4 regions of the Mesorhizobium sp. BR1-1-2 genome follow, and region 4 is predicted to be linked to each of the others. Evidence: predicted binding sites of a transcription regulator. Region 4 holds the regulator's gene; each other region holds the start of a gene.
The links. Region 4 encodes LexA, which represses DNA repair genes until DNA is damaged. Its sites were predicted from a motif close to TGTTCNNNNTGTGTTCNG; they were not measured.
Positions count from the first base shown of each region.

Region 1: LB551_RS28490 (single-stranded DNA-binding protein) is a predicted target of LexA. The motif match lies at 1,829-1,846, and genes of this name have one in related genera.
Region 2: LB551_RS23940 (helicase-related protein) is a predicted target of LexA. The motif match lies at 1,731-1,748, and genes of this name have one in related genera.
Region 3: LB551_RS09200 (DNA recombination protein RmuC) is a predicted target of LexA. The motif match lies at 2,002-2,019, and genes of this name have one in related genera.

Region 1 covers NZ_JAIUID010000023.1:36,683-41,666, forward strand. Annotated here, with positions in the region: gene LB551_RS28470 (hypothetical protein) at 1-156, opposite strand, end outside; gene LB551_RS28475 (ATP-dependent Clp protease proteolytic subunit) at 258-863, opposite strand; gene LB551_RS28480 (SRPBCC family protein) at 896-1,399, opposite strand; gene LB551_RS28485 (ArsR/SmtB family transcription factor) at 1,396-1,710, opposite strand; gene LB551_RS28490 (single-stranded DNA-binding protein) at 1,947-2,465, shown strand; gene LB551_RS28495 (OsmC family protein) at 2,542-2,967, shown strand; gene LB551_RS28500 (MarC family protein) at 2,973-3,602, opposite strand; gene LB551_RS28505 (hypothetical protein) at 3,929-4,465, opposite strand; gene LB551_RS28510 (helix-turn-helix transcriptional regulator) at 4,553-4,984, shown strand, end outside.
Region 2 covers NZ_JAIUID010000013.1:112,308-117,291, reverse strand. Annotated here, with positions in the region: gene LB551_RS23950 (acetyl-CoA C-acetyltransferase) at 1-357, shown strand, start outside; gene phbB (acetoacetyl-CoA reductase) at 476-1,201, shown strand; gene LB551_RS23940 (helicase-related protein) at 1,916-4,984, shown strand, end outside.
Region 3 covers NZ_JAIUID010000003.1:557,367-562,350, forward strand. Annotated here, with positions in the region: gene LB551_RS09185 (GNAT family N-acetyltransferase) at 1-479, opposite strand, end outside; gene fmt (methionyl-tRNA formyltransferase) at 476-1,411, opposite strand; gene def (peptide deformylase) at 1,418-1,948, opposite strand; gene LB551_RS09200 (DNA recombination protein RmuC) at 2,052-3,338, shown strand; gene LB551_RS09205 (GFA family protein) at 3,359-3,763, opposite strand; gene LB551_RS09210 (cation diffusion facilitator family transporter) at 3,889-4,842, opposite strand.
Region 4 covers NZ_JAIUID010000014.1:90,755-95,738, forward strand. Annotated here, with positions in the region: gene kynA (tryptophan 2,3-dioxygenase) at 1-327, shown strand, start outside; gene kynU (kynureninase) at 391-1,638, opposite strand; gene LB551_RS24470 (TetR/AcrR family transcriptional regulator) at 1,641-2,312, opposite strand; gene lexA (transcriptional repressor LexA) at 2,778-3,518, shown strand; gene LB551_RS24480 (ComEC/Rec2 family competence protein) at 3,512-4,984, opposite strand, start outside.

The sequences.
Region 1 (4,984 bases), on a different contig from region 4:
CTGCGGGGCCGGCTTGGCGATGCGGTAATCGCCGGCCACCCCGGGCAGGCTGCCTTTCGGGCTTTCGCCGGCAAAGGCGCCGCCGGCCAGCATGAGCGCCCCGGCGAAAATGGCGACGGCAAGACGCCGAGGTCGGAATGAGCGGCTGTCGATCATCGGCCCGTTATAGCGCCGCCACGCCGTAGGGGCCAGACCGGCGGTCACCAAATCGCCGGATGGCGGGGCCGTCGCGGCTCAATTCATCGTGCTCGTGCCGGTCACGCCGCCTTTTTGCGGGTGTCGTAGACATGATCGACGAGACCCCATGCCTTCGCTTCCTCGGCGGTCATGAAATAGTCCCGGTCGAGCGTCCGCTCGACCTCTTCATAGGTGCGGCCGCAATGGCGCGCATAAAGCTCGGTCATCTGCCGCTTGGTACGCAGAATGCCTTCGGCGTGACGCTGGATGTCCGATGCCTGACCCTGGAAGCCGCCCAGTGGCTGGTGCAGGACGAGGCTGGCGTTGGGCAGCGCGATGCGCCGTCCGGGCGTGCCAGCCATCAGCAGGAACGAAGCCATCGAGGCGGCAAAGCCCATGCACACCGTCGACACCGGACAGCTGACATATTGCATGGTGTCGTAGATGGCGAAGCCGCTGGTCACCACGCCCCCAGGCGAGTTGATGTAGAGCGAGATCTCCTTGTCGGGATTATCGGATTCCAGCGACAGAAGCTGGGCGCAGACCAGCGCCGACATGCCGTCGTTGATCTCGCCGTTGATGAAGACGATGCGCTCGCGCAGCAGCCGCGAGAAAATGTCGAAGGCGCGCTCGCCGCGGCTCGATTGCTCGATCACCATCGGCACCAGATTGGCAAAACCGGTCATCGTCTCTCTCCGTTTTTCATTGTGTCGGCCAGTCAAGCGGCGCGCTGCAGAAGGCAAAATGAATTGGCTGCGGGGCGGCGGCCGGAGCCACGCGCAGCGAATGAAAGCCGGCAGCCGGCGCCTGCCATGGTCACCATGGGCCCGGCGGCGGATGTCGCCGCACGGGCAAAGCCTTCATGGATAATATGCAGATGCGTGCCGCCCGAAACGGTGCGGGCGAGCGTGAAGGTGACGATGCTGTCGAGCGGGTTCCGTTTCTCGTCCGGCCGCGGCTGTTCCCGCCAGGTATAGCGAAGCCTTTTTCCGGGCTCGGCATCGAGGATCTCGCATTCGATCGGCGCTTCGGGGCCGGCAAAGGCGAAATTGCTGCCGATCTCAGGATTGATGTCGTTGGGCATCATCCAGGCCGCAAGCAATTCGGGCACGGTCAGCGCCCGCCATACCTTTTCCGGCGGCTCGGGAAGATCGCACTCGAACTCGATCGCGTCGGGGGCGGTCCGCGCATGGCTTTCGTCGGTCACTGGTGCGTGCGTCATTGGTCCATGTCCTTGAGAACCGTCTTCAGTCTTTCGATGCGTTCGGGCCAGAACGTCCGGTAGCGTTCGATCCAGCCGAGCAGCGGATCGAGCCCTTTCGGATCGGCGCGGTAATAGGCGTTGCGGCCCGCCCGCCGCTCGACCACCAGCCCTGCGCCGCGCAGCACGGCCAGGTGCTGCGACACAGCCGGCTGCGACACCGTCATGCCGGTGCGCAGTTGCGACACCGTCATCTCGCTGGTGGCGAGGCGTTCATAGACGGCGCGTCGGGTGGGGTCAGCCAGCGCCCGGAAAATTTCCGCTTCGATCATGGCAAAAGCATAAGTCGATACTTATCGGTTTGGCAAGCGGTCTTTTGCGGCCCATATGAAAGGGAGCGGGCTGCTGCGGCATTGCTGCCAATCCTTGACAATGAGCGGCGATGCATGTAGGAACGAAAAGAGAACAAAAACCTTGTGGGAAAAGGCAGCCACAGCAGGCAAGGGGTGTGCGCAACCTGTAAGGTGCTGCGACAAAAATTTGTTTCGGACGAGCGCGGAGAAGTATCATGGCGGGTAGCGTCAACAAGGTCATTCTGGTCGGCAATCTCGGAGCGGACCCGGAGATCCGCCGCCTGAATTCGGGCGAGCCGGTCGTCAACATCCGCATCGCAACGTCGGAAAGCTGGCGCGACAAGAATTCCGGCGAGCGCAAGGAAAAGACCGAGTGGCATAATGTCGTCATCTTCAATGAAGGCATCGCCAAGGTTGCCGAGCAGTATCTGAAGAAGGGCATGAAGGTGTATGTCGAAGGCCAGTTGCAGACCCGCAAATGGCAGGACCAGACCGGTGCCGACAAATACACGACGGAAGTCGTGCTGCAGAGATTCCGCGGCGAGCTGCAGATGCTTGACGCGCGCGGCCAGGGAGAGGGCGGTCAGGTCGGCGGCTATTCCGGCGGCAGCAGCCGCGGTTCCGACTTCGGCCAGTCCGGCCCGAACGAAGGTTTTAGCCGCGGCGGCGGCGGTCCCAAGGGCGGTGGCGGCGGCGGTTCTTCGCGCGAGCTGGACGACGAGATCCCGTTCTGAGAGACAGATAAATCATAGCATAGACCGGCACGCGGCGAGCGCGCCGGCCGATGGATTCCAGCGAGAGACACATTCAGTGAAAGCACGGGTAAAGTGGGTCGAGGAGCGCACCTTCGTCGGCGAATCCGGCACGGGTCACAAGGCCGTGCTGGGGACCGCGTTTGGCCCTGAAGGGAGAACGCCGGGGCCGAGCCCGATGGAACTGGTGCTGATCGGCACCGGCGGCTGCTCGGCCTATGATGTCGTCCATATCCTCGAAAAAGGGCGCGAGGCGGTCGAGGATTGCGTGGTCGAGCTCGATTCCGACCGGGCCGAAACCGACCCGAAGGTGTTCACCCGCATCCACATGCATTTCATCGTCAAAGGCAGGGCGTTGTCGCACGACAAGGTGAAGCGGGCGATCGATCTCTCGATCGAAAAATACTGTTCGGCCTCGGCCATGATGGCCAAGACGGCGACGATTACCCACGACTTTGAAGTCATCGATACGACCGCAAAATAAGCGGCCTACGAGGCCATCAGTGCCTTGATGCCGTCGGCCACGAACTGCACGGCAAGGGCGGCCAGGATGACGCCGAGCAGGCGGGTCAGGATCGAACGGCCGGTCTGGCCGAGGATGCGGTCTATGCGCTCCGACAGCACGAACACCAGATAGGTGATGGCGAGGCAGACGAAGATGATGCCGACCAGTGCCGCCTGGGCGCCAAAACCCTGAAACGAGCCGGAGAGCAGCACAGTCGCCGAAATCGCGCCGGGGCCGGCGATCAGCGGGATCGCCAGCGGGAAGGCGGCGATGTTGTGGATCATGTCCTTGGTGATGGCGACGTCGCCGATCTTCTCCTTGCGGTCCTGCCGGCGCTCGAACACCATTTCGAAAGCAATGAAGAACAAGAGGAAGCCGCCGGCGACGCGGAAGGCCGGCAGCGTGATGCCGAACACCGACAGGATCGAAGCGCCGGCAACCGCGAACAGCGCCATCACCAGGAAGCCGATGACCGAGGCGCGGACCGAGACCTGCTGGCGCTCCTCGCGGTTCATGCCGCGTGTTATCGCCAGAAACAGCGGCGCCAGCCCCGGCGGGTCGATGGTCACCAGAATGGTGACGAAGGCGTTGAACAGGCTGTCGAAACTCGGCATTTCTCACCCTCCCGCCGGGCCGAGCCCGCAGCATTGCATTGGTAGAGCAAAGCTCAGTCGGTGGGAACTGCAGGACAACGAATGACTGGAAGTTCAACCTTTTAGTACTGGCGGGCAGCGCCCCCCTCTGTCCTGCCGGACATCTCCCCCACAAGGGGGGGGAGATCGGCTGTAATCGCCGCTTTCGCCTATCTCAAACGTTGCAGGAAGGGTGCCGTCGCTTAAGCTGCCAATCTCCCTCTCGTGGGGGAGATGGCCGGCAGGCCAGAGGGGGGCGCGAAGATCGCTACGGCTCTCATTTCGTATCGCTGCGGCGTTCAAGATGATCAATTTCCACCCATGCGCCGCGCCAGAAACTCCACTTCGAGCCGCCATGTCGCGCCATTATCGTGCGAGCGCTCGCCGAGCCAGCGGAAGGAATTTTCCGTGACCCGCGAAAAGCTCCAGCGTACGGAGGAACCGGTGCCGTCGGCGCCCACTTGGACAATCGTGTCGCCTTCGGCGCGGCCGAGCTGACGGCTGTAATACTGATTGCGCGGATCGCTCCAGAAGATGTGCCAGGCGTTTGCGCCGGGATCGTAGACGCGCAAGGTCGTGCCATAAAACGTCCATTTGCCGAGGGAAGGCGAAGGGCCGGCGTCGCGTGCGGGCAGGATCCAGACGTCCTGGATCGCGCGGCCTTCCAGTACCCAGCCGAAATGCACCTCGCCGCGCCCGGTCAACACCGTCCCGTCCTCGAGATGACGGCTGGCATCGAAAGCCCAGGCGCCGACAAAGCGGCCGTAAAGATCGAGATACTCGGCAAGGCCGGGGGCGGGCCCGGCACTGTGCAGGACTTCGGCAAAGGAGGGCTGGTTGGCCATGGACGGTGCCTTCATGCTGTCAGGAGACTGCGAGCGATAGGCCGGGGCGGGGTTCTGCGCTTGGGAAAAATTGCTATCTTTCGGGCCATGACGACGAGCGACAGGGTCATTGCCTCAGGACCAGGCTGGCAGGTGTCGGACGTGGTGTGCACGGCAGGCGCCGGCGACCGGCCGTTCGAGGAAGAGCACCGGACGTTCTGCATCGCCGCGGTGACCAGCGGCACCTTCCGCTACCGGGCCAGCCAGGGCATCGCGATGCTCGCGCCAGGCGCGGTGCTGCTGGGCAATCCCGGCACATGCTACGAATGCGGCCACGAGCACGGCGCCGGCGACCGCTGCCTCTCCTTCCATTTCAGTCCAGCCTATATGGAACGGATCGTTGAAGGCGTGCCGGGCGCCAGGGCGCTGGCCTTCGAGACGCCGCGCCTGCCGCCCTTGCCGGCGCTGATGCCGCTGCTGGCCGAAGCGGAGGCCGCGCGCGATGTGGGCGAAACTGCCGCCTTCGAGGAACTTGGCTTG
Region 2 (4,984 bases), on a different contig from region 4:
ATCGTCTCCTGGGCGACCGCGGGCGTCGACCCGGCGATCATGGGCACCGGCCCGATTCCCGCCTCGCGAAAGGCGCTGGAAAAGGCCGGCTGGTCAGTCGGTGATCTCGACCTGATCGAGGCCAACGAGGCCTTCGCCGCGCAGGCCTGTGCGGTGAACAAGGACATGGGCTGGGATCCCTCGATCGTCAACGTCAATGGCGGCGCCATCGCCATCGGCCACCCGATCGGCGCCTCTGGCGCGCGCATTTTCAACACGCTGGTCCACGAGATGCGCCGAAGAGGTGCCAAGAAGGGTCTCGCCACGCTGTGCATCGGCGGCGGCATGGGCGTCGCCATGTGCGTCGAAGCGCTCTAAAAGAGAAGAGCATGGGGAGTAGCGAATAGGGAAGAACGGCGTCAGCGCAACGGGCTATCTGATCCCTGCCGCTATTCGCTGCTCCCCATTCACTCTCCCGACCAAAGGGAGGGAACGCATGACCAAGGTTGCAATCGTCACGGGCGGATCGCGCGGCATCGGCGCGGCAATATCGATGGCGCTGAAGGAAGCCGGCTATTCGGTTGCCGCCAACTACGCCGGCAATGACGAGGCGGCGAGCAAGTTCACGGCCTCGACCGGCATCAAGACCTATAAATGGTCGGTCGCCGACTACGACGCCTGCGCCGCGGGCATCAAGCAGGTCGAGGCCGATCTCGGCCCGGTCGCGGTGCTGGTCAACAACGCCGGCATCACGCGCGACGCCATGTTCCACAAGCTGACGCGTGAGCAGTGGAAGGAGGTCATCGACACCAATCTCTCCGGCGTTTTCAACATGACCCATCCGCTGTGGAGCGGCATGCGCGACCGCAAGTTCGGCCGCGTCATCACCATCTCCTCCATCAACGGCCAGAAGGGCCAGGCCGGCCAGGTCAACTACTCCGCGGCCAAGGCCGGCGACATCGGTTTCTCGAAGGCTCTGGCCCAGGAAGGGGCCCGCGCGGGCATCACCGTCAACATCATCTGCCCAGGCTATATCGCCACCGAAATGGTCCGGGCGATCGACGAAAAGGTGCTCAACGAACGCATCATCCCGCAAATTCCGGTCGGGCGCCTCGGCGAGCCGGAGGAGATCGCGCGTTGCGTCGTCTTCCTTGCCTCCGAGGACGCCGGCTTCATCACGGGATCGACCATCACCGCCAATGGCGGCCAGTACTTCGCCTGAGGCCGGACTGCCGGCTTCCCGGTACCGATTTGAAGGAGGACTCGTTCGCCATCCGCTTCGCATGTCCGTGACACCGTCCGATGATGGCTGTCGGTCTGCTGTTCCAATCCGGCACGCAAAGGTTAATGGCGCCAGCGGGGAGTGTGCAAAACTGCATGGACAAGCTGTGCATTGTCGGTGGAAAACCCGTGCGCAACACTACATCTTGTCGTGAACAAACAGGGAAAATGCCGACATCGCCGATTCGTAACCCTTTCGTTCCATGTTTGGCCGCAATGTTAACGAGAGCAGCCGGAATCGCCCGTCAAACCGTTAATTTCTCTTAAGAAAAGTCAATAATTTCATAAGCTTGGATGAAGCAGGCGGGGCTGTGTAACGGCTCTGCCGGCAAAAGTTAACGGCGACTCTCCCTTAGCATGAAACGGGCCAATTCCGTGATTCAGCATGTGGTAAGGGTCATCAGCCAAAACTCCACATCTAGCCGTGAACAAAACCTGAATCCGGGCGAGTCAGCGATTCGTCGCCGATTCGTTCCAGACTCGTTCCAACCCTTAATCAGCAGCCGAACCGAAGTTTGACGGAGGCGGCTTCGAACCGACGGCGGAACATTCCGCTTTCGCTTCGCGTCTGAAATCCCTATGTGTCGCCTGTCATACGCGCCACCCGAGGCGTGCTCCCGACAATGAGAGGCCAGAAAGCCTTATTTCCGAGCCGATGAACATCAGTCCGAAACCCACCGAGCCGCTGATCCTGTCGGGTCGCGACGTGACTGCCGTGCTTGGGCCGACCAACACAGGCAAGACCCACCTCGCCATCGAGCGCATGGTGGCGCATGAAAGCGGCATCATCGGCCTGCCGCTCAGGCTGCTGGCGCGAGAGGTCTATACCCGCGTCTGCGAAAAGGTCGGTGCCAACAAGGTGGCGCTCATCACCGGCGAGGAGAAGATCCAGCCGCCAGGCGCCAAATATTCGGTCTGCACCGTCGAAGCCATGCCGCGCGAGACCGACGCCGCCTTCGTCGCGATCGATGAGGTTCAGCTTGCCGGAGACCTCGAGCGCGGCCACATCTTCACCGACCGCATCCTGCACCTGCGCGGCCGCCAGGAGACGCTGCTGCTCGGCGCCGCCACCATGCACGGCATCTTGCAGCGCCTGTTGAAAGGTGTCTCGGTGGTGACGCGGCCGCGGCTGTCGCATCTGGCCTATGCCGGTTCGAAGAAGCTGACCCGCTTGCCCCGGCGCACAGCGATCGTCGCCTTCTCCGCCGACGAGGTTTATGCCATCGCCGAACTGATCCGCCGCCAGCAGGGCGGTGCGGCCGTCGTGCTTGGTGCGCTCTCGCCCCGCACCCGCAACGCCCAGGTGGCGCTGTTTCAGTCAGGCGACGTCGACTATCTCGTCGCCACCGATGCCATCGGCATGGGCCTTAACCTCGATCTCGACCATGTCGCCTTCGCCCAGAACCGCAAGTTCGATGGCTACCAGTATCGCAACCTGACGGCGGCCGAACTTGGCCAGATCGCCGGGCGCGCCGGCCGGCACCTGCGCGACGGCACCTTCGGCGTCACCGGCCAGGTCGACCCGCTGGACGAGGAGCTGGTCAAAAAGATCGAAAGCCACGACTTCGACCCGGTGAAGGTGCTGCAATGGCGCACAGCGCGTTTCAACTTCGCCAGCCTCGACGCGCTGAAGCGCTCGATCGAGACCAACGCCCCGGTGGAAGGCCTGACCCGTGCGCTGCCGGCAGTCGATGCGCAGGCGCTCGAGCATCTCTCTCGTGACGAAGACATCCGCGCGTTGGCTACCGATGCCAGGCGCGTCGCGCTGCTGTGGGAGGCTTGCGCGCTCCCCGACTACCGCAAGATTGCGCCGGCCCAGCACGCCGACCTCATTGCGTCGATCTACATGGATCTCGCCAGGCACGGCCATGTCGACGAGAATTACATGGCCGAGCAGGTGCGCCGCGCCGATACCACCGAGGGCGATATCGATACGCTGTCGCATCGCATCGCCCAGATCCGCACCTGGACATTCGTGTCGAACCGGCCCGGCTGGCTGGCCGATCAGGCACACTGGCAGGAAAAGACACGCGAAATCGAAGACAGATTGTCGGATGCGCTGCATGAGCGGTTGACGAAACGCTTCGTAGACCGCAGGACTTCCGTCCTCATGCGGCGCCTTAGAGAAAATACCATGCCTGAAGCCGAAATAAGCCCAACCGGAACCGTCCTCGTCGAAGGCCACCATGTCGGCGAGTTGCAGGGATTCCGTTTCACCGCCGATCAGAGCGCTGGCGGCGAAGACGCCAAGGCCGTGCGCGCGGCCGCCCAGAAGGCGCTGGCGGCGGAGTTCGAGGCACGCGCCGAACGCTTCGGCGCCTGCGCCAATGGCGACATTGCGCTCGGTTCCGACGGCACGCTGCGCTGGATCGGCGCGCCGATCGGCACGCTGGTTGCCGGCGAAGACGCGCTGAAGCCACGCCTGGTGCTTTTGGCCGATGAACAACTGACCGGCCCGGCGCGTGACAAGGTCGCCGCGCGCGCCGAGCGCTTCGTCAATTTCCAGATCGAATCCCTGCTGAAGCCGCTGGCCGATTTGAAGAATGCCGAGCAGCTATCAGGCATCGGCCGCGGCATTGCCTTCCAGTTGGTCGAGAATTTCGGCCTTATCAACCGCCGCGACATCGCCGAGGAGATGAAGTCGCTCGACCAGGAAGGCCGCGCGGCATTGCGCCGGCTGGGCGTGCGCTTCGGCGCCTATCATGTCTTCGTGCCGGCGCTGATCAAGCCAGCGCCCGCGGGACTGGTGACGTTGCTGTGGGCGCTGAAAAACGACGGCAAGGATAAGCCCGGCTTCGGCGACGTCGTCCATGCGCTGGCATCGGGCCGCACCTCGGTGGTCATCGATCCGGCTTTCGACAAGGCCTTTTACAAGCTTGCCGGCTACCGCAATCTCGGCCGCCGCGCCGTGCGCATCGACATTCTGGAACGGCTGGCCGACCTGATCCGCCCGGCGACCAACTGGAAGCCCGGCCTCGGCCAGCGTCCGGATGGCGCCTATGACGGCCAGTCTTTCATGGTGACGCCGCCGATGATGTCGATCCTCGGCGCCACCGCCGATGACATGGAAGAAATCCTGAAAGGTCTTGGCTACCGCGCCGAACCGAAGCCGGCTGTCGAAGTCAAGGCACGGCTGGAAGCGCAGGACAACGCCGCCCGGGAAGCCGTGGCGGCCAAGCTGGCAGCGGAAGAGTCCGCGCGCGCCGAGCAGGCCAAGGCGGCGGAGGCGGCTGCGGCGGACACGCCTGCGGAGACATCAGCGGAAGATCCGGAAACTGCGACTGCCCAGACCGCCGTCGAAATTCCTGCTGAACCCATTGCGGAAGCGGCCGAGTCTGTTGCGGAAGAACAACCCGAAGCTCCAGCCGAAGCCACGGAAGAGGTTGCGCCTGCAGCAGAAGCCGTCCTTGAGACTCCTGCCGCCGAAAGCGCCGACGCTCTCACTTCCCCCTCGACGGGGGCGGTCGCGGAGCGAAGCGGCGCTGGTGGGGGTGGCAGCGCCGACGCTCCCCAACAGGGACAGGATGAAGCCGGCGTGCCCGCCGCGGAAGCCGAAGAGCCTAAGCCGATCCTGTTGTGGCGGCAGGGCCGCTTCGACCAGTGGCCTCGTCACCGTCACCACGAGAACCGCGCCCGTCCGCGCAACGGCCAGGCGGCGCGCTCCGATGCCCCGGCGGATGCCGCTGGCGGCCAGCCCGGCACCCGGCCCGTCCATGAAGGGCGC
Region 3 (4,984 bases), on a different contig from region 4:
GCGTAGACCAGCCGGCCGGTTTCGGGAGCGTCGCCCCAGGCCAGCGCCTGCAGCGCCTCGCCCTGGTAGTCGCTCTCGAAGCCTTCGGCGCGCGCATGGCTGTAGCCGAAACGGCTGTAGTAGGCGGGGTCGCCCAGCACCACGGCCAGCGTCTCGCCGGCGTCGCGTAGGCGGATGTGAGTCTCGCGGATCAGCGCGCCGCCAATGCCGGTGCCGTGAAACGATGGCTCCACCGCCAGCGGCGCCAGTGCCACCGCCGGAAAATCCTTGCCGCCGGCGCGGACGAAAAGCCGCGAAAACAGGATGTGGCCGACCACTTGCCCGTCTTCTTCCGCCACCAGTTCGACAACAGCGTCGCCGCCGGAAACCAGCGCGTCAACCAGCCCGGCTTCCGCCTGCTGGCCGAAAGCGTGTTCCTCGACGAGGCGGATGGCCTCGCGATCCCGCGGCGTCGCCGCGCGTATCGACATCATGCTCATGACAGTTTCATTCCCTTTTCGATCTTGGTCCCGCGCAGGAATTCTTGCGCGGCGGCGGGCCTTCCGCCCGCCCGTTGAACTTCGACCAGCCGGATCGCGCCCGCTCCGCAGGCGACCGTCAGGCGGTCGTCGAGAATTCCTCCCGGTTCGCCCCCGCCTTGCGCAAGCGTCGAGCGAAGCAGTTTCAGCCGTTCCACCCGGCCACCGATTTCAACCTCGCACCAGGCGCCGGGGAAGGGCGACAGGCCGCGAATGTTATTGTGGACTTCGGCCGCGGGTCGCGTCCAATCCACGTGCGTATCGGATTTATCGATCTTTCTTGCGTAGGTCACCCCCTCAACCGGTTGGGCGGTGAATGCCAGGCTATTCCTTTCCAGCCGCGCCAGCGCTTCCACGATCAGCGCGGCGCTGACGCTCATCAATCGATCATGCAGATCGCCGGCAGTCATGTCGGGTTCGATGACGCATTTTTCAACCAGCCCCACCGGGCCGGTGTCGAGGCCTTCTTCCATGCGCATGACCATCATGCCGGTTTCGCTGTCGCCCGCCATGATCGCCCGTTGGATGGGCGCCGCACCGCGCCACCGCGGCAACAGCGACGCATGACCGTTGATGCAGCCCAGTCGCGCCGCCTCGAGAACCGCCCTGGGCAAAAGCAGGCCGTAAGCCACGACCACGCCGATATCGGCTTGCAACGCGCGAAAAGCTGCCTGTTCGGCCTCGCCTTTGAGCGACGTCGGCGTGCGCGTCTCGATGCCCAGCCGTTCCGCCTCGCGCTGTACCGGCGACGGCGTCAGCTCAAGGCCGCGCCGGCCGGCGGCCCGCGGCGGCTGCGTGTAGACGGCGGCGACATCATGTCCGGCCTCGGCAATCGCGCGCAACGTCGGCACCGAAAACTCCGGCGTCCCCATGAAAATGACGCGAAGGGGCATTGTCCCCTATCCCACCAGCTTGCCCGGAGCCTTGTCCTTGGCCAGCTTCTTGAACTTCTTCACCACCATGTCGCGTTTCAGCTTCGAAATGTGGTCGATGAACAGCACGCCGTTGAGATGGTCGATCTCATGCTGCAGGCAGGTCGCCATCAGCCCCTCGGCCTCCATCTCCTGCAGCTTGCCGTCGCGGTCGAGATACTTGACCCGCACGGAAGCCGGGCGTTCGACCTCGGCATAATAGTCGGGGATGGACAGGCAGCCTTCCTCGTAGACGGAGCGCTGGTCGGCGCTTTCCAGGATTTCTGGGTTGATGAAGACATGCGGCGCCGGCGTCTCGTCCTCCTTGGCGAGGTCGATCACCAGCATGCGCAGCGGCTCGCCGATCTGGATCGCGGCGAGCCCGATGCCGGGCGCGTCATACATGGTCGCCAGCATGTCGTCGGCCAGTTTGTGCAAGGGTGCATCGACGCGCTCCACCGGCTTGGAAACCTGGCGCAGGATGGGGTCGGGAAGGATGATGAGCGGCTTGATCGGCATGGCGTCTCACCTAAGACCTTGAATAAAGGGCGTCAACCGGTGCGCCAGGGGATCGTTCACGTTTTGATCTGTGCTGGGCGGCCGAATCGTCTATGCTGTGCGCATGAACGACCTGACATCCATCCTTTCGGAGCCCGTCGCCCGGCTTGGCGCGACCACGATCACGCTCGGCCATGCGCTGGCTTTCGGGGCCTTTGTGTTTCTTGGCCTGTTCGTGGCGCTTGTCGTCGCGCTGTGGCGCTCGGCCAAGGCGCGTGCTGTTGCCGCCGCCGAAGCCGCCGACCATGCCCGCGATGCCGAGGCGCGGATGGCCGGCATATTGCAAAGCCAGGCTGAGATGCAGGGTCGCATGGGCGCTATCGCGGAAGTCTTCGGCGCGCGGCAGGCGGAACTGACGCAGTCGATCGGCCAGCGCCTCGACGCCATGACTGGCCGCCTCGGCCAGACCATGACCGAGCAGACCAGGTCCACGCATGAAAGCCTGGCCAAATTGCAGGAGCGGCTGGCCGTCATCGACACCGCGCAAGGCAATATCCAGTCGCTCGCCGGCCAGGTCGTGCAATTGCAGGCGATCCTCTCCAACAAGCAGACGCGCGGCGCCTTCGGCCAGTCGCGCATGGAAGCGATCGTCGCCGACGGCCTGCCGCACGGCGCCTACGAGTTCCAGGCGACCTTGTCCAACGGCAGCCGGCCCGATTGCCTGGTGAAGATGCCCAACGGCGCGCCGTCGCTTTCCGTCGACGCCAAGTTTCCGCTGGAAGCCTGGAACGCCATCCGCGCCGCCGAAGGCGTCGAACAGCAGAAGGTCGCGGCGCAGGCCTTCCGCCGCGACATCGAGGTGCATATCCGCGATATCGCGGAAAAATACCTGATCCAGGGCGAGACGCAGGACACCGCCTTCATGTTCGTGCCGTCGGAATCGGTGTTTGCCGAGATCCACGAGAATTTCGAGGCGGTGGTGCAGAAGGCGCACCGCGCCCGCGTCGTCATCGTCTCGCCGTCGCTGCTGATGCTGTCGATCCAGGTCATCCAGGCGATTCTCAAGGATGCCCGCATGCGCGAGCAGGCACACTTGATCCAGGGCGAGGTGATCCGGCTGATGGAGGATGTTTCGCGCGTCGACGAGCGAGTGCGCAAATTGCAGGGCCATTTTGCCCAGTCGGCCAAAGATATAGACGACATCCTCGTCTCGACGTCGAAGGTGACCAAGCGCGGCCAGAAGATCGAAGCTCTGGAGTTCGGTGCGCAGCCCGGTGGCGAAGCCGGCCCTGATATCGCGTCACCAGCCCCTGCCAAGCCCGAACCCGGCCCGCGCGTTGTCGATTCCCCGCGCGTTGCCGATTCAAAGACCGGCCAGCTCAGGCTGAGGGTCGTCGAAGGCGACGAATGAGGCGCCGCACCGGGCCGGCGCTACTGCTCCTCCACTGTGGTCATGCCCTGAAATTCAGGTAGCCAGTGAAGCGCCGAGCGGTGCCATTTTTGCAGTGTCGGAATCAAATCCTGGCGTTGCCGCGCGGTTCCCACGCGAATGCCGTAGACCTTGGGGCCATCTCCGACCGACGTGGCGTAAAGGTGCGAGCCGCAGTCGCCACAAAAGGCCTGGACGCGCTTGGCGCCGCTTGCCACGGTCTTGATGTAGATCTTCGGCGTACCCCTGGTGATCCGGTAGTGATCTTCAGATGCCGGAACGGTGACGCGAAACGCAGTCCCGGTCAGCTGTTGGCAATCGGTACAATGGCAGATCGAGGTCTTTTCCGGCTCGACCTCCGCCTCATAGGTGATGGCGCCACAATGACAGCCGCCGTCGATCTTCATAGTCAGTCCTCCAAGAATTCGATCGGCCGATCTTAGCGGCGCAGCGGCGCAAGGCAACGACGCGACGCTGATCCAGAGGCATGACCCGGAGGGGTGGAACGCGGTCTCGAGACCATGTTCAAGCTCTACTCGGATGCCGATTCGATCAGCTTGCGCCGCTGTTCCCAGGTGCCTGACGTCTGCGGCTTGACGAACAGCCGGGTGATCTCAGGCATTTCCTTCCTCAGCCGCGCTTCGATGCGCTCGACGCAGGCTTCGATTTCCGGCGCCGACAGATGGTCCTCGAATTCGATACTCAGGCCGGCGACGATCTCTTCCGGACCCATGTGGACCGTGAGCACGCCGTTCGCCCGCTGCACGGCCGGATCCTGCTGGGCGATCGCCAGCACTTCTTTCTGCACCTCCGGTGAAGCAGGCTCGCCGATGAGCAGCCCCTTGCTTTCACGCGCCAGGAAGGCCGCGGTCGCACCCAGGATCAGCGCAATGCCGATCGAGGCGACGCCGTCCAGTTCCGGCATCTCGAAAATCTCCGCCGCCAATATGCCGGCAAAGGCGACTATCAGGCCGAGAAGCGCGGCACTGTCTTCGAATAGCACCGTGTAGACGCTTGGATCCTTGCTCGATTGCACGGCCTGCAGCCAGCCCTGCCGGCCCTTCTGCCGACGGAATTCCCTCAGCGCCACCAGCCACGAGCTGCCCTCGAACAGGAACGACAGGCCGAGCACGATGTAATTGACCCTGACATTGGCGGCCGGTTGCGGCGCAATGATGTGCGTCACGCCTTCGTAGAAGGATACGCCGGCGCCGAGCGCGAAGACGAGAAGCGCCACGATGAAGCTCCAGAAGTAGAGCTCGCGGCCATGGCCGAGCGGATGCGCGCGGGTGGCCGGGCGTGCAGCGCGATGCATGCCATACAACAGCAGACCGCCATTGCCGGTATCGACCAGCGAATGCACGCCCTCCGAAAGCATCGCCGAACTGCCGGTGAAGAAGGCCGCGGCGAATTTGGTCAGCGCGATCGCGAGATTGCCGGCGAGCGCCGCGTAGATGACCGTTCGAGAGCCGCCATGTCCCGCCATTGCTTCCCTGTCGTCCTGTCCGACGCGCGAAGTCTAGAGCAATTCCAGGAAAAGTGGGACCCGATTTCCTTGAGATCGTGCTGCCGGCCCGCGAAATTCCCCGGCCATCCACGACGCATCAACCCCCATCCGTTCAAGTCCG
Region 4 (4,984 bases):
CTGCTCGCCCGCAACGGCTTCGACATCGGCGTCGACGCAAGGCGCACGGACTGGCGCGAAACGCGGACCGAAAACGAAGAGGTCCTGGTCGCCTGGCAGACCATTTACCGCGACCCGCAGCGCTACTGGATGTTCTACGAACTCGCCGAGAAGCTGGTCGACTTCGAGGATTATTTCCGCCGCTGGCGCTTCAACCACGTCACCACGGTCGAGCGCATCATCGGCATGAAGCGCGGCACCGGCGGCACATCGGGCGCGTCCTATCTGAAGAAGATGCTGGAGGTCGAGTTGTTCCCGGAGCTGTGGAAGGTCCGCACCCGGCTCTGACGTAGCTTTGCCGAGTGCATGTCGTTATCTCGAAACCGCTGCGCTTTTCTGAGCGACAGGCTCTTAAGTCACCGCCGCCTTGACGGCGAAACGCGCCTCCTGCCAGGCGTCCGTGCGCAAAATGTCTTCCAGCACCTCGACCGCCTGCCAGACATCGACATAGCCGACATAAAGCGGCGTGAAGCCGAAGCGAATCGTGGATGGCGCGCGGAAATCGCCGATCACGCCGCGCTCGATCAGGGCCCGCATCACCTGATAGCCATGCGGGTGGAGGAACGACACCTGGCTGCCGCGCTCATTGCCGTCGCGCGGGCTTTCGAGTTCGAGGCCGTAGACGCCGCATTTTGCCTCGACGAGCCGGATGAACAGATCGGTCAAGGCGATGCTCTTCCTGCGCACCTCTGCCATGTCGATGTCGTTCCAGACATCGAGCGCCCCTTTGAGCGCGCGCATCGACAGCACAGGCTGCGTGCCGCAGAGAAACCGGCGGATGCCTGTGCCGGCAGCAAAACCCTGTTCGAAGGCGAAAGGCCGCGCATGGCCCCACCAGCCGCTGAGCGGCTGGCGGACATCGCCATGGTGGCGCTCGGCCGCGTAGATGAAGGCCGGGGCACCCGGGCCGCCATTGAGATATTTGTAGGTGCAGCCGACGGCGAAATCTGCGTTCGAACGGTCGAGCTCGACCGGCAGGGCGCCGGCGGTATGGCAGAGATCCCAGACGATCAGCGCGCCGGCATCATGCGCCCTGCGCGTAAGCGCGGCCATGTCGCGCAGCTGCCCGGATTTGTAGTTGACGTGGTTGACCAGGATGACCGCGACCTGCTCGTCGATCAGTTCTTCTATGGTCGGCGCATCGACGCCCTCGAGCCGCAGCATCGTGCCCGGCCGCGTCGAGGCAACGCCTTCGGCCATATAGAGATCGGTCGGAAAGCTGTCCCCCTCGGCGACGATGACCGACCTGTCCGGCCGCATCCCGAGTGCCGCATGCAGCACCTTGTAGATGTTGATCGAGGTGGTATCGCAGACCACCGTCTGGCCGGCGGCGGCCCCGATCAGGCGCCCGAGCTGGTCGCCGAGTTCGACCGGCATGTCGAACCAGCCGGCGGTGTTCCAGGCGCGGATCAGATCCTGCGCCCACTCCTGCGTGGCGGCCTGCTGCAGCTCCCCGAACACGGCGGGCGAAGCGGCGCCCAGCGAATTGCCGTCGAGATAGATCACCCCTTGAGGCAAGGTGAAGCGGTCACGCATGGCACGCAGCGGATCCGCGGTGTCCATTGCCTCGATCGCTGCGAGATCGGGAATTTTGCTCATGGTCACGATGTTCCTCGGTGAGAAGAGCGCCCCGGAAAGGGGCCGGCCGTTTTGCCGCCGGGGCAAGGGCTGGCCGCATAGAGGCGCAAGAACAGGGTGAACGCCCGGTTCGATCTTTGCTCGATTTCCGGCCGAGGCAATTCCTCGAGCACTCCGACGATCCGGCGAACCTGGAGATCGCCGATCAAAAGCCGGACGTAGATGTCGGCGGCTTCGGCAGGATCGTCACAGGCGATCAGGCCGGCCCGACTTGCGGTTCGAAGCAGGTCGCCAACGAGCGGCATTATGGTATTGCGGCCGAATTGCGCGATCGACTGGCCAAGCGTGCCTGTATCGTTGACGTCGCCGGCTGCGGCGCGATTGAGCGCCACCGCCTTGTCGCCCGTCACAAGGGTCAGCAGGACTGGCCCGAGCAAGTTCAGGGTTTCGAGCGGATCGCGCGCCTGGCGAAGGGCGTCCTCCAGCAGCTTCCTTGCTTCTCCCGCATTCGCTTCGATCAAGGATCGAAACAGGACCTGCTTGTTGCCGTACCAGTTGTAGAGGGTTTCGTTCGAGGCCGATGCCCGCTTGGCGATGGCAAGCAGGGAAGCGCTTCTGTAGCCGGTTTCCCGGAGCACCGCATAGGCGGCCTCCTCTATCCGTTCACGTCGCGCGGCCTGCTTCGGCGTGGTCATTGGTGTCCCTCTTCGAAAACCGTATATTGTTATACGGTTTAGTCAAGCGAACCGGAAGCAAGGAGCGAACGAACGCAGCCCGTCGCATTCGGTGATGCCTGGCCGCTTTCCGGCAGGAAGTTGGCATTTTGGTTTCGTTTCGTTCACGAGCTGCGGAGATTTTGATCCGCCCCAAAAGGCAGCCGGCACCTGCCGGCCACACGGTTTGCAGGCTTGTACCAAGAGTGGAGATCGGCCGGGCCACAGGCCATTAACCAAAATAGTTTCAAAGAGGCTGAGAGCGCATTGACGACGGACGGCGCTGGCAGGATGCTGGCTGCAGGAGGGCCTTTCGTTTCCGCCGCCTTAACAAATTCATTAAACTTTAAATGGTTGCGGAACACAACTGGAACAGATAGTGTTTGTTCTGGGTTTGTTTTCTGATTCTGATTCCAGACCCTTCGTGCAATGCCTTTGGGGGCCGCCATGCTCACGCGCAAGCAACATGAACTCTTGATGTTCATCCATGAACGGCTGAAGGAAAGCGGCATTCCGCCGTCCTTCGACGAGATGAAGGAAGCGCTGGACCTCGCCTCCAAGTCGGGAATTCATCGGCTGATCACGGCGTTGGAGGAGCGCGGCTTCATTCGCCGCCTGCCGAACCGGGCGCGCGCGCTGGAGGTGCTGCGCCTGCCGGATTCGATCGCGCCGGGTCTTAACGCGGCAAAGAAGTTCTCCCCGAGCGTCATCCAGGGCAGCCTTGGACAGGGCGGCCTTAACAGGCAGATCAAGCCGGCGGCGCCCTCGCGCCTGCCCGCCGCCGGCAATGACGACGACGCGGTTTCAGCGGTTTCGATCCCGGTCATGGGCCGTATCGCGGCCGGCGTGCCGATCGACGCTATCCAGCATCAGACGCATTCCATCTCGGTGCCGCCGGACATGATCATGGGCGGCGAGCATTATGCGCTGGAGGTCAAGGGCGATTCGATGATCGAGGCCGGCATCTTCGACGGCGATACGGTCATCATTCGCAACGCCGACACCGCAAGTCCCGGCGAGATTGTCGTGGCCCTGGTCGACGAGGAGGAAGCGACGCTGAAGCGCTTCCGTCGCAAGGGCGCCTCGATTGCGCTCGAGGCCGCCAATCCGGCTTATGAAACACGTATTTTCGGACCGGACAGGGTCAAGGTGCAAGGCAAGCTGGTCGGACTGATCAGGCGCTACTGAGCGGGTTCGGCGTTGGGCTTTTCGGGTTTGCGGTAGGGCGGCAGTCCCCGTGCCTCGCGCGAGAATTTTCGCTGTTCGTGCCAGGGCCGATATGGCCTGTCGACGGCAAAGCTGACCTGGGCCGGTTCCGTCGCCGATTGCTGGTCGAAGAAGACGGCGGCACTTCCGTTCCGAGCGAGCTGCCGCTTGGTGATGACGAGGACCAGCGGATTGTGGCAGGGGTCGTAGCCCCCCGGGTCGTCGATGACGATCAGATCCGCATAGGCGCAGGCCCTCCAGGCATCCTTGCGATCCTCCACCTGCGCGATGATCGCCCCGGAGGGATGCCGGGCCATGCACAGGCCGGTGAAGCAATAGAAAGGCGCTCCCGCCGGAAGTTGCGCGGGATCGAAGACGTCGAACTGTCGGTCTCCGCTGTCGAACAGTTCCGGCGCGACGATGGTTTCGGATTTCAGCGCGCGTTTCCAGTTGTCGACGGTGAATTCGTTCGGACGCGCCCGGTTGATCGCGAGCTCGCCGCCGCCGATCGGCAGCGCCACCAGGCGGGCATCCTCCGAAATCAGCACGTCCGGCGTGCGCGTGTCCGAGACGGTCAACAGGCCGGCGAGCGCGAAGGGAAGTGCCGCCAGCCGCAGCCATGTCGTGGCCATCGTCGCGATGACCAGGGCGATCGCCACCAGAAGGACGGATTGCTGCGAAATCAACCCGACCGCGTCGACCGGCGAGCGTTGCGAGATCCATCCCGATATGGTGATCATCACGGTCAGTCCCTTGCCCATCAGATAAAGCGATGGTCCATCGAACCCGAACGGCATCAGCAGCGCGCTGGCAACCGCAAGGAACATCACGACGGAAACGATCGGCATGACTGCAAGATTGGCGAACAGGCTGAGTGGTGAAACGCGCTGGAAATGCCAGATGGCGAAAAGCGCCGTGGCGCTTCCCGCGATGATCGAGGTCATCGCCAGCCTACCTGTCGCCAGCAGCAATTTTCGCGTCAGGAGGCCAGGCAAGGTCCGTTGCGGCGGGGTCCGCGCTTTGTCGGCTTTGCGATCCGACCAGCCGGCATAGGCGCCGACCAGGGCCGCGGTGGCGGCGAACGACATTTGGAAGCTCGGCCCTACCACCTCGTGCGGCGACACCACGATGACGGCGATCGCCGAAATAGCCAGATTGCGCATGGTGAGTGCCGCCCGATCGAACAGGACGGCGATCAGCATCACCGCCAGCATGATGAAGCTGCGTTCGGCGGCAACGACGACGCCCGAAATGACGAGATAGGCGGCGATCGAGAAAAGTGCCGCCGCGGCCGCGTATTTCTTGACCGGCCGGCGGGAGGAAAAGTTCGGGAACAGCGCGAAGCCACCACGCAGCAGCCCCATGACGGTGCCGGCGACCAGCGCCATGTGCAGCCCGGAAATGGAGATGATGTGGTAGATGCCGGTGCGTCGCATCGCTTCGTTGAT